Regions from separate parts of the Amedibacterium intestinale genome, predicted to be linked through region 2. Evidence: predicted binding sites of a transcription regulator. Region 2 holds the regulator's gene; the other holds the start of a gene.
The links. Region 2 encodes Rex, which represses fermentation and respiration genes when NADH is low (regulators of the CRP and FNR family bind a similar motif). Its sites were predicted from a motif close to GTGAANNNNTTCAC; they were not measured.
Positions count from the first base shown of each region.

Region 1 (6,545 bases), 490 kb from region 2:
TTTAGAAAGATATTCACTGTCTTTCCTGTTTCTTCTCGTATTTACAAACTGTCTGCATTCTGCTTCATAGGTCAAAGTATCATACATCATCACACGCAAAGGCATTGCATAATGGATACTGGATTGATTTTCAACCCCATAAATCACATATTCACAATCTCCTGCAGATTTTCGGATAACATCTCTTACTCTTGCAAGGGGAATCTTCATCCCCTGCGTATGGATATACAGCGATGAATCCGTATCAAGTTCTTCCAAATCATCAGGTTTAACAACCTGTATGCCATTGTATATGCCTGTGTTAATTAAATCCGCAAAGCGATCATTATTTTTGAAATAAGATTTTAGTGCGATATCCTGTTTTCCCATATTCATCAGCTCCTCTTTTGATACTTCTTGATCGGATATAATATTGATGAAGGAAAGATAAGAGATATCCATCTTCATTATAAAATAAGAATATTGTTTGTCTATACCGATATCGTGATATATGGAAAGCATGTTTGGATACACTTTATCCTTTTCACTATACATATACGAAACCAATAGGTAAAAATACAAAAAAGTAATAAAATTTCTTATAATTATTTTTCATGAAATTCATTTTTATTATCTATATATTTCTCAAATAAAAAGGATACACTTTCGTGTATCCGCATAATTTTTATGTTTATTAAATATCCATGTATTTCTGAGCAGCTGTAACGATTGCCATTTTGTAAACTTCTTCTGCATTACATCCACGAGACAAGTCGTTAATTGGTGCATTTAATCCCTGTAGGATTGGTCCAATAGCTTCATATCCACCTAAACGAGCAGCAATTTTATACCCAATATTTCCTGCATCGATATTTGGGAAAATAAAAGTATTGATTTTTCCTGCTACTGTAGAGTTTGGAGCTTTTAAGCTTGCTACTTCAGGAGCTACTGCACAGTCGAACTGAACTTCTCCTTCAACACCGAAATCTAAAGGCATACGTTTTAAACGAGTAGATGCTTCTTTTACTTTCTCTACACTTGTACCTTTTGCAGAACCTAATGTTGAATATGATAATAAACCAATACGTGGTTCAATTCCAAACTGACGTACAGTATGAGCCGTCTGTAGTGTAATTTCTACCAAATCATCTGCACTTGGATCAATGTTGATTGAGCAGTCACCCATAACAAGTGTTTCTTCTCCTTCTTTCATCATAATGAAGCAGCTAGATACAATAGAGTTTCCAGGTCTTGTTTTTACTAACTGAAGTGCTGGACGAACTGTATCTGCTGTAGAATAAGTAGCTCCACCAAGCAATCCATCAGCACATCCTAATTCAACATACATTGTCCCGAAGAAATTTGTTTTTAGACATGCTTCACGTGCTGCAGCTTCATCCATTTTTCCTTTACGTAATTCAACTACGCGTTTTACCATCATATTCATGTTTTTGTATTCAGCTGGATCTAACATTTCAATCCCTTCAATATCAAATCCTTCAGCCTGTGCAGAACCAATAATTTCTGCACGATTTCCCAATAATACTGGTTCTACAACTTTTTCTTTATGTAAACGAACAGCGGCTTCTAAGATACGTGGATCAGAACCTTCTGTAAAAACGATTCTTGTTCCTTTCCCCTTGATTTTTTCTTTAAGTGCGTTAATCATTTATGATTCCTCTCTTTCTTACCAAAGATAATTATACACCCTGTATTTGTATAAAAAAAGCATTTTTACACAAATGAAAATTTTCACAAATTCTATTATTTTGTTTCTATAGAAAATCAGAATTTATATCTCTTCTATGTTATTTTTATACCTTTTAACCAACGAAATGAATACGGATGCATTTTTATGCATCCGCTAATATTATCCTATTTATGCTTCTTCTTTATTCATATATTTTTGTGCAGCTGTAATCATTGCCATCTTATATACCTCTTCTGCATTACAGCCTCTTGATAAGTCATTAATTGGTGCATTTAATCCTTGAAGGATTGGTCCAACTGCTTCATACTCTCCTAAGCGTGCCGCAATCTTATACCCAATATTTCCTGCATCAATATTAGGAAAAATAAACGTGTTAACGTTTCCTGCAATTCTTGATTTTGGTGCCTTCAGTTTTGCGACCTCTGGAACAATTGCACAGTCAAATTGTAGTTCTCCTTCTACTTCAAAGTCCAGGGAAATTCTTTTTAAACGTTTTGATGCTTCCTGCATTTTTTCTACACTTGTACCTTTTGCAGAACCTAAAGTTGAATAGGATAACAGTCCCATACGCGGTTCAATTCCAAACTGACGTGCTGTTTCTGCCGTCTGCAATGCAATTTCTACAACATTATCAATCGTAGGATCAATATTAATTGAACAATCCGCCATGACCAATGGCTCTATTCCTTCTTTCAACATAATGAAACAGCTGGATACAATAGAATTCCCCGCTTTTGTACGTATCAGCTGCAATGCAGGTCGAATCGTATCGGCTGTGGAATAAGTTGCCCCGCCTAATAATCCATCAGCATATCCCATTTCTACATACATCGTTCCAAAAAAATTGGGTTTTAGACATTCTTCGTAAGCCATTTTCTCATCCAATTTTCCTCTTCGAAGTTCAACTACACGCTTTACCATTTTATCTATAGAATGATACTCTTTTGGATCTAGTAGTTCAATTCCTTCTACATCAAATCCTTTCCCCTTTGCGGCATACAAAATTTCTTCACGATTTCCTAGTAGTATCGGCTCAAGAATATTCTCTTTTTTTAAACGAATGGCCGCTTCAATAACACGTTGATCACTTCCTCCTGTAAATACGATTCTTGTTCCTTTTCCTTTAATTTTTTCTTTTAGCGCATGAAACATAAATTCACCTTCTCTCTACTATTATTATACAACTTGTATATATGTAAAAAAGCTTATTTTTACTAATAAAAAAATTCACAATCTTTTCTTTATTTTTATAAATTTATTTATACTTTTAAGTTGTTTTTTTATACAAAAGCGTCTATAATCACAACTGTACGCAGAGTAGAGAAAGAAGCGTTAAGTATCGTCTGAACGGGGAGTTGTCAGACGGGCGAAAAGTGTTTCTTGCGATTTCTTTCTCGCATCCCGCTGTTGCACATAGGAAAAATTAACCTCTTTTTCTATATGCAATATGGAAAAGGAGGTTTTTTATATGCATACAAAACAAAATACTCTTACTTTTATGCAGCGCATAAAAGATTCCGCTTTAGAAATAAAAAGTGTTAAATCTTTATGTGGCTGTGCCATGTTAACGGCTTTACATGTGGTTATTTCTTCTGTCAGGATCGTTATCAGTAATCTATTAGAGATTTCATTTAGTTACTTGGCAGTTGGTGTATGTGCCATGATGTATGGTCCATTACTAACTGGACTGGCTGGTGTTATTGCGGATTTATTAAATTATATTGTAAGACCATCTGGACCTTTTTTCCCTGGATTTACCATTAATGCTTTTGTCAGTGCTTTTATTTACGGATGTTTTCTCTACAAAAAAGAGGTTACACTTCCAAGAACCATTTTATGTCGATTAACTGTAGTTATTGTCATTAATCTTATATTAACACCTATCTGGCTTAATATTTTATATGGCAATGCTTTATTTGCTATGCCACGTATCATAAAAAATATAGTGATGTTTCCAATAGATACTGCATTGCTTTATATTACCTTAAAGACTGCATCTAGAATATCTATTCATAAAAATAAATAGTTTAACTGTAAAAAAGTATCGAAGTTCTAAATTGCCTCGATACTTTTCTTTTTGTATTTTAATGTTTAAAATGTCTTACTCCTGTATATACCATGGCAATACCATGTTCGTTACATACATCGATTGACAACTGATCTTTAATAGAACCACCTGGCTGAATGATAGCAGTAACACCTGCTTTTACTGCTTCTTCTACAGTATCTGGCATTGGGAAGAAAGCATCAGATCCCATAACAGAACTTTTTGCTTTTTCACCAGCCTGTTCGATCGCAATCTTCGCAGAACCTACACGATTCATCTGTCCAGCACCAACACCAATTGTCATATTGTCTTTTACAAGTACGATTGCATTCGACTTCACATGTTTTACAACTTTCCATGCGAATAAAAGCTGTTCGATTTCTTCTTCTGTAGGTTTACGATTCGTTACACAACGCAAATCTTCTTTTGTAATTTGGTGAGTATCCATATCCTGGATTAACATACCATCATTTACATTTGTAAATTTCAATTTGTTGTTTACTTCCAATGTTGTATCCAATTTCATCAAGCGAATATTTTTCTTTTTGGATAAGATTTCAAATGCTTCTGGTTCAAAATCAGGCGCAATAATAATTTCAAGGAAAATCTTTGATAATTTTTCCGCAAGAGGTACACTTACCACATCATTTAACGCAACAATTCCACCAAAAATTGAAACAGGATCTGCTTCATATGCTTTATCCCATGCTTCTTCAATGCTGTTTCCAATTCCAACACCACATGGATTCATATGTTTTACACCAACAGCAGCATACTGTCCTTCAAAATCTTTTAAGATTTCAATCGCAGCATTTCCATCCTGAATATTATTATAAGATAATTCTTTTCCATGTAACTGTGTTGCGTTTGCTAAAGAATATTTTGGATTCATTCCTTTATAGAAAGCAGCACTTTGGTGTGGGTTTTCTCCATAACGAAGATCTTGTACTTTATCGTATGTAATAGTAATAGATTCAGGAAATTTTTCTTCTGTTTTGTTTGTTAGATAATCCGCAATCATCGCATCATAGCGAGCTGTATGACGGAATACTTTTGCGGCAAGATGTTCTCTTGTTGTTAAAGTAGTTTCTCCATTTTCTTTTAATTCTGTAATTACTTTATCATAATCTTTGGGATCACATATAACCGGTATATAACGATAGTTTTTTGATGCACTTCTTAACATGCTTGGACCACCGATATCAATGTTTTCAATGATTTCCTCGTGTGTTACTCCTTCTTTTAACACCGTTTCTTTAAATGGATATAAGTTTACACATACCAAGTCAATATATTCGATTTCATTCTCTTTCAATGCCTGTACATGGGCAGGATTATCACGTACACATAGTAGTGCTCCATGTACTTTTGGATGTAAGGTTTTTACACGTCCATCCATAATTTCTGGAAATCCTGTCACATCAGAAATTCCTATTGTTTGAATTCCTGCATTTTCCAATGCTTTTTTTGTACCTCCTGTGGAGATGATTTCATATCCTAATTCACAAAGCTGTGACACGAATTCTACAAGCCCTGTTTTATCAGATACACTTACCAATGCTCTTTTCATTTTGTATCCTCTCTTTCTATTTGTTCGCAAATGGTTTGAATAACACCAGGAAACATTTGATATTCCAGTGCATGTACATGTTCTTCCAAAGTATCTAAACTCCAGGAAGGATCAATATCAATCTTCTCTTGATGAATGATTTCCCCTGTATCTACTCCTTCATCAACATAATGTACCGTAACACCTGTGAAGCTAACTTTAGCCTCATAGGCATCACGAATTCCATGTGCTCCTGGGAAATTTGGAAGATAGGCTGGATGAATATTGATGATTCTTTTTGGATAGGCTTCTAAAAGCACTTTTCCAATAAAGCGCATATATCCAGCCAATACAATCAACTGTACCCCTTTGTCTTTTAAATGCTTTAAAATTTCCGTTTCATATTCTTCCTTATTTGCATATGCTTTTGGATTTACATATAGATAAGGTATGTTTAATTTTTTTGCTCTCTCTATTGCATAAGCATGTTCTTTATCTACAATTAAGAGTTCACATACTGCATTTTTTAATTTTCCATTTTGTATCGTAGTAATGATATTCTCAAAATTTGTACCACTTCCACTTGCAAAGATTGCTAATTTTACCATGTTAAATCCACACTGCCACTATTTGTTACTTCACCAATGACATAAGATTCTTCATTGATTTCAGCTAGTAAACTCTGCACTTTTTCTACATCTTCTTTATCTACAGCCATAATGAATCCAATACCCATATTGAATACATTGCACATTTCTTTTGTTTCAATATTTCCATATCTTGCAATCATATCAAAGATTGGCTTATGAGGATAAGAGTTTAAATCAATACTTACCCCTTGTCCTTCTTTCAACATTCTTGGTACATTTTCATAGAAACCTCCACCTGTAATGTGGCTCATTCCTTTGATATCTACTTTACCAAGCAAGTGTTTGATTGCTTTTACATAAATTTTTGTTGGTGTTAATAATACATCTCCCAGTTTTTCTCCACCCAATTCTTCGTATTCTTTATGTAAATCTAGTTTTGCATCTTTTAATAATACTTTACGAATTAAGGAGAACCCATTAGAGTGTACCCCTGAACTTGGAAGACCAATCAATACTTGACCAGCTTCAATTTTCTGTCCATCTAAAAGATTGCATTTATCAACAGCACCTACACAGAAACCTGCAATATCATAATGTTTCACATCGTACATATCTGGCATTTCTGCTGTTTCTCCACCAATTAAAGCACACTGCGCCTGTACACATCCA
Region 1 is NZ_AP019711.1:1,926,278-1,932,822, forward strand. Features, by position in the region: gene A9CBEGH2_RS09630 (RpnC/YadD family protein) at 1-534, opposite strand, end outside; gene pta (phosphate acetyltransferase) at 674-1,648, opposite strand; gene pta (phosphate acetyltransferase) at 1,859-2,842, opposite strand; THF riboswitch at 3,002-3,099, shown strand; gene A9CBEGH2_RS09645 (folate family ECF transporter S component) at 3,159-3,716, shown strand; gene purH (bifunctional phosphoribosylaminoimidazolecarboxamide formyltransferase/IMP cyclohydrolase) at 3,775-5,307, opposite strand; gene purN (phosphoribosylglycinamide formyltransferase) at 5,304-5,894, opposite strand; gene purM (phosphoribosylformylglycinamidine cyclo-ligase) at 5,888-6,545, opposite strand, start outside.
Region 1: the regulator Rex is predicted to act here: its motif matches at 2,908-2,921, upstream of pta (phosphate acetyltransferase).

Region 2 (6,545 bases):
GGTTCTACATCACGAATATTCTGCATACCACTTAAATACATCAGCATACGGTCAAATCCTAAACCAAATCCTGCATGTTTACATCCACCAAAACGGCGAAGATCCATATACCATTGCAGGCTTTCACTTTCCATACCCATTTCTTTCATACGTGCCTCTAATACATCATAGCGCTCTTCACGCTGGCTTCCACCAACAAGCTCACCAACACCAGGCACTAACAAGTCACAAGCTGCAACGGTTTTATTATCATCATTTAAACGCATGTAGAACGCCTTGATATCTTTTGGATAATCCGTAAGGAATACTGGACCATTTACAACTTTTTCACACAAGTAGCGTTCATGTTCGCTCTGCAAGTCCATACCCCATTCAATGTTGCTGTTTTCAAACTTCACATCTGCTTTTTTCAACAATTCGATAGCTTCTGAATACGTCATACGTTTAAATTCACTGTCACGTACTGCTGTAATTCGTTTGATACATTCTTTATCAATCATCTTCTCAAAGAATTTCATTTCTTCCGGAGCATTTTCCAGACAATAGTTAATACAGTATTTGATCATATCTTCAATCAGATTCATATCATCTTCTAAATCTGCGAAAGCAATTTCCGGTTCAATCATCCAAAATTCACTTGCATGACGTGTCGTATTTGAATTTTCTGCTCGAAATGTTGGACCAAAGGTATAAACATCACGAAATGCCATCGCAAATGCTTCTACATGCAGCTGCCCGGATACTGTTAAAGATGCATGTTTTCCAAAGAAATCTTTTTCGTATTCTGCATCATCTCTTGTTGTAACAGTAAATGTTTCTCCTGCACCTTCTGCATCATTTCCTGTAATTACAGGTGTGTGCACATAAACAAATCCCTGATCCTGGAAAAATTCATGAATAGCCATAGATAAAACTGAACGCAAACGGAAAATTGCATAGAAAGAGTTTGCACGAGGACGAAGATGTGGAATCTCTCTCATGTATTCAAAACTGTGACGTTTTTTCTGTAAAGGATAATCACGATCACAATCTCCTTCTAAGACTGCTTCTGTAACCTGAAGTTCAAAAGGCTGTTTTCCCTCTGGTGTCAATACAAGTTTTCCAGTAACTGTGATTGCTGCACCTGTTGGATATTTTTCCACTTCTGCAAAGTTTTTTAAATCCTGTGTATAAACCAGCTGTGCATTACGGAAATAAGTACCATCATTTAATTCAATAAAACCTAATTTCCCACTGCAGCGATTGGTACGAATCCATCCTTGCAGCTGTACATATTCAATACTGTCAATTTCCATTCTAGATGCATGCATCAATTCATATAACTCACGAATCGTCATAAATTCAAACATATAATTTCCTCCTTTTTCATATAAAAAAACGTTCCTTTTCAGGAACGTATCATTACGCGGTGCCATCCTGTTTCCCATAAAAAATCTATGGGCAGCTCACTTTACGGATATAACGCCATCCTTTTGCGAAATCGTCTACTTAATTTCTCCGATTCAGCTCCACAGGTGTTCTCCATGCATTTGTATGTGCTGTCTTTCACCCTCACAGCTCGCTTCTTCATCTTCTTTGCATTTCGTCCTGCTTCATCGCTCTGCATTCAAACTATTGGTTTCAAAAACCAATTCCTGTATAGATGATACCACATCTACACTCTTTAATACAACCCCTTTTGGAATCTGGATATGCTCATGTGTAAAATCTACCAGTCCTGTTATACCACAGGCAATCAAACGATCCACCGTCTGCTGAATATTTTCACTGATTGCTAGAATCGCAATACGACATCCTTCTGGAACACGCTGTTCCAATTCACTAATGTCATATACCGGAATACCAAAGCGTACCCCCTGACGATCTGGATTAATATCAAAGGCACATTCAATTTCACCTACGACATAATCCCATTTATTATACTTCATCAAGGCACGTCCCATATTACCAGCTCCAACTAGAATAATTTTTTCATCAAAATCCATTCCCAGCTGCTGATTAAAGATTTCAATCAAACGATTTACATCGTAGCCATACCCCTGTTTTCCAAGATTTCCTAAAAAGGAAAAATCTCTTCGAATCGTTGTTGGTTCAATATTTACAACATTCGCAAGTTCTTTCGACATGATTCTTTCCACACCGGAATTTTTTAGTTTTCTCAAAGCTTTTAAATACACTGGATAACGCTGCAATGTTGCTTTTGGTACATTTTTTTCTGCCATTTTTATCACCTGCCTTGATTATAGCACATAACGAAACATTTGTGAATAATTTATCAATTTTAACTTATACAATTCATTCACATCCATCACATAACCACTTGCATGCTCGAAGACGTTCACTAACCACATCTTCCTGTAAGGATAATGGAACATATAACATAGCACTTTGCATATAGAAGTGCTCTGCATAAAATACACGTACATATTGTGTATAAATATCTTTTTCATCTTTTATCGCACAATGATTTAAGAAATCTTCAAAAGATGCATACTGCATGATCCATTCTTTCATTTTTTCCACATCGCACACATCCCATGAGGATACTCCATCATAGCCCAAACTCCAAAAAAGCATATTTGCACATTCAAATTTAGAAAGCAATTCCACTGCCTGCTGTTTATCTAAGGTATCTTTTTTTAGTAAAGATGCTTCTTGTGAGGTTAAACAATGTTCTAAAGAAAAACGCTGTTTAAACTCTTCAAACTGCTTTCTTTGTTCTTTATCATCTTCTAGACAAAGCTTTGAAAACCATGCCAGTGCATATAGTGCAAGGGCACGTTTTCCGATATCTTCTTTTTTTGGCAGATGTATCTGAGAAAATAAAATCTGCTTGTTTAACATACAGTTTGGATACAGCCAGCCCTGTCTTTCAAATTCTTTTCCTATGGATACAAATACTTCCATGTCATAAGCAGAAGGAAGACTTACCTGTTGTAAAGCATCTTCTTCACCACATAAAGAAAAATCCTCTACACCACTTGTGCCATCCATTCCCATCAATAAGTCACCATCTGCTGTATATAGACACATATCTGGATATAAAAGAAAACCATGACATGCTTTTGCTGCTTCAAAAATCATTTTCAATACATGGGTTCGCTCTTCTTTTGCTGTATCGATCACAATAGCGAAAATGCAGTGAAACAATGAAATCTGTATACATAATTTTTGTAGAAGCATTTTATTTTCACAAGGAACATTCGCAAAGAAATTGCTCATGCCTTCCATTTGCTGTCGCACCATTTCTTCATCATCACACACTTCCATATTTATCTTTGTCTGTGTATGTAATAGAAAACTGATATTCTTATTTTCTTCTTTTACCTCTTTGATTTCTTTTTGAAACACATTATGCAATGCTGTTAAAACATCGTTTCCATCTTTACATGCTGCATATAATGTTAATTGCATCTTTGCCATATCATTCCCTCTTTTCTGTTTCTTCTTTTTTTGTTTTTCCAAGTGCCAAATACATGATCGCAAACAAAATCAAGGCACAGCCAATAAGCTTTCCTGCCACGATTTCTTCCTTTAAAAACAAGATTCCTGTTACAATGCTGGTAATCGGTTCTAATAAAGAAAACAGCGAAGTATATTTCGCTCCTAATAAACGAGAGCCATACTGCAGCATCCCAAGTGCTGTAATACTGCATAAAGATAAAATCACAAATAAAGAAAGCTCTTGTAATGTTAGCATAAAATGAATGGAATGTGTAAAAAAATTTACAATAAAAATTAATATACATGTACATAGCGAAATATAAAAGGATAATACCAGAGGGTTCATCTGGGCAAAATTTCGTTTTTCCAGCTGTACCAGATAAATCGCATACGTAACAGCAGAAATCATTGACAATACAATTCCTATCATACTTCCCTTACTTCCTTTATCTAGAAAAAATAAGATTCCAAGCAGTACGATTAAAAGTATCTTTTTCATTCTGGCATCAATCACATCATGATAATAAAAAGCACATATCAAAATAACAAATACCGGATATAGAAAATGAAGCGTAGTAGCCGTTCCAATAGAAATGTAGTTATATGCCAGATTTAAAAGCAGCATGGTGCTTCCCGAAAAGAAACCGGCATATACAAAAATAGAAACCACTTGTTTCCATGGCAAACGCAAAGAAATACCCTGCATTTTTGTAATAAGCAAAACGATGGGAAGAATGAGAAAAAAACGATAAAATGCCACCGCAATCGCATCCATTCCAAATGCATACAAAAACATGGTCAACATAGGAATAACTCCATAGACCACAGCAGAGATTCCTACTGCCGACATTCCTTTTCGATTCATACATCCACTTTCCTTCCATCCTAAATAGTTTATCCACGACATTATGTATTATACCATCGTTTTCCTTCTTTGCTTGTATATAACAGAAAAAACAGGAAGTTTGTTTTTTAAAGAAACAAATAAATTCCTGTTTTTCCATGCTTATTTTCTATCTTTGATCGCATCAATTGGTTTTTTACGTGAAATATGGAAGACTGGAAGTGCGGATGCTATGAGTGCTACCACAAGAGCAATTCCCAAAAGCAGCAGCACCTGTATGATACCAAAATTCAAAATCGTCACAAGGATTCCAAATTGTTTTCGAATATAAACATTGATAAAAGTAACCGCTCCTGCCGTTGCCAATAACGCAAATACCCAGTTAATTAACGCAATAAGGATACTTTCATTTAAGAAGATTTTCAATACATCCAATCCTCTGGCACCAACCGCTCTTAAAATACCGATTTCTCGTTTTTTATTCGCTATGCTTGTCGCAATAAAGTTACAGAACAATACGGATGCGAACAGGGCAAATCCAATACCTACATAAAAGAATACTGGCCGTAAGGTATCCACAACAGAATTTACAGTAGTTAGCATCGGCATTACCTGATTTTCCAAAGGAAAGCGAACATTATTTTGAGACGTGTAGGAATACGTAATCATATTTTTCAGCTGTTCATCATCTACCATAGGAGCAAGTACAAAATCACCTGTACCTTCTTCTTCAAATCCCATTTTCTGAATCATATGATTTTTTAAAACAACTGGATATTCCTCATCTAAAGTATTATCCCCAAAATAAATTCCTGCAATCTTATCTATTTTGGTTTCATTACCGCTAACATCATACATCAGCATTTCAGCTTGTGTCTTTTCCAGTTCTTTCTGATATGTTTTTATTATTTCTTTTAATGTCTTTAGCTGTTCTTCTTCACTATCTTCATAAGAAAGAGTACTTTCGATAATTGTCTGCAATGTTCTAGTACCATCTACTTTCACATTTTGAAACATGCGATAATCCAGATAAATATCGCCTTCATTTCCAAAATCCAGCAATCTATCTTTCTCTACATCTTTTTCATTTTTGTAGTAGTAAACATCGAAATAATCATCCTCTACATTGATATTTGCATTGTATCCATTATTTTGCATGTAATACATGTGGTATGCATCAGTGATTTCCTGTAATTGAGAAGGGGTAATATATCCCATAGTATGATAACTGCTGTTTAGAAGTTTATCAAATTCTGAAGACAGGTAATAACTCATAACACCTTCCTGCTCATTTTTTAACGTTTCATAACGAGACAAGTCTATTTTTGTATCCACAATTCCACAAATCGTAAATTCTACCGCTTTGTTGTTGATAAGAACATTTAACTTTTTCCCAAGCAAATCTGCTTTATTTTTCACATCTGCTTTTTTTACGTTTCCATTCTTATCAACATTTTGAAAACCATATGTTTCAAATGTTTTCGCCAATACATCTGTAATTACAATTTCATTTGTTTTCTTAGGCAAATTTCCTGTTAAGGTAAACCCATTTTTCTTTAAACTATTTTCATCTATTGTGGATAATCCCTGTATCTGCGTTGGATAAAACAAACTATCACTGCCTTCTAAAAGTTTCTCAACATTGGTAATTTGTGAAGCCAGATCCAAATTTGTCTGATAGTTAGTTCCAGAGAAGGTAGCGGTAATATTCGCATTGGGAAATTGTTTCTGCAATGTTTTAACATCTTCCTTATTTAATTTGACCTGTTCATCATACGAATAATCACCACTAGATACTCTGTTTGCTTTGCCAAATTAAATATAATTTACTTGACTGTCTTTCATTGAATGAAACGTGGCAACTCCACGATCATATTTTGCCATCGTATCGGATAAACCAAACAAAGTAAAGGATACAACCGATAATAAAACAGTCATAAATAAACGAAATGGTTTCAGTTTTAAATTCGATAATGCCAGTTTCAAAGAACTCTTCAGTGGAAGCTTTGATTTAATAAAAGAAATGGAAGCACCATCATAGCCTTTTGTATGAATATGTTTTTCCTTCGTGTCATGAAATACTTCCATTTCTCCGTTTTCCGCAATATGATTGATTTTTTTCATTTCCTTATTTGTATCTTTATGAAAAGAAATCATCATTTCTCCCTTATGCTTACGAATTTCCTCCATAATGGTTTGATAATCTTCTTCTTTCAACATTTCTACATTGGAAATATTAATAAATTCATTTTCCACA
Region 2 is NZ_AP019711.1:1,439,599-1,446,143, forward strand. Features, by position in the region: gene asnS (asparagine--tRNA ligase) at 1-1,349, opposite strand, end outside; gene A9CBEGH2_RS07330 (redox-sensing transcriptional repressor Rex) at 1,593-2,222, opposite strand; gene A9CBEGH2_RS07335 (DUF4272 domain-containing protein) at 2,296-3,423, opposite strand; gene A9CBEGH2_RS07340 (DMT family transporter) at 3,425-4,309, opposite strand; gene A9CBEGH2_RS07345 (ABC transporter permease) at 4,451-6,022, opposite strand; gene A9CBEGH2_RS07350 (ABC transporter ATP-binding protein) at 6,104-6,545, opposite strand, start outside.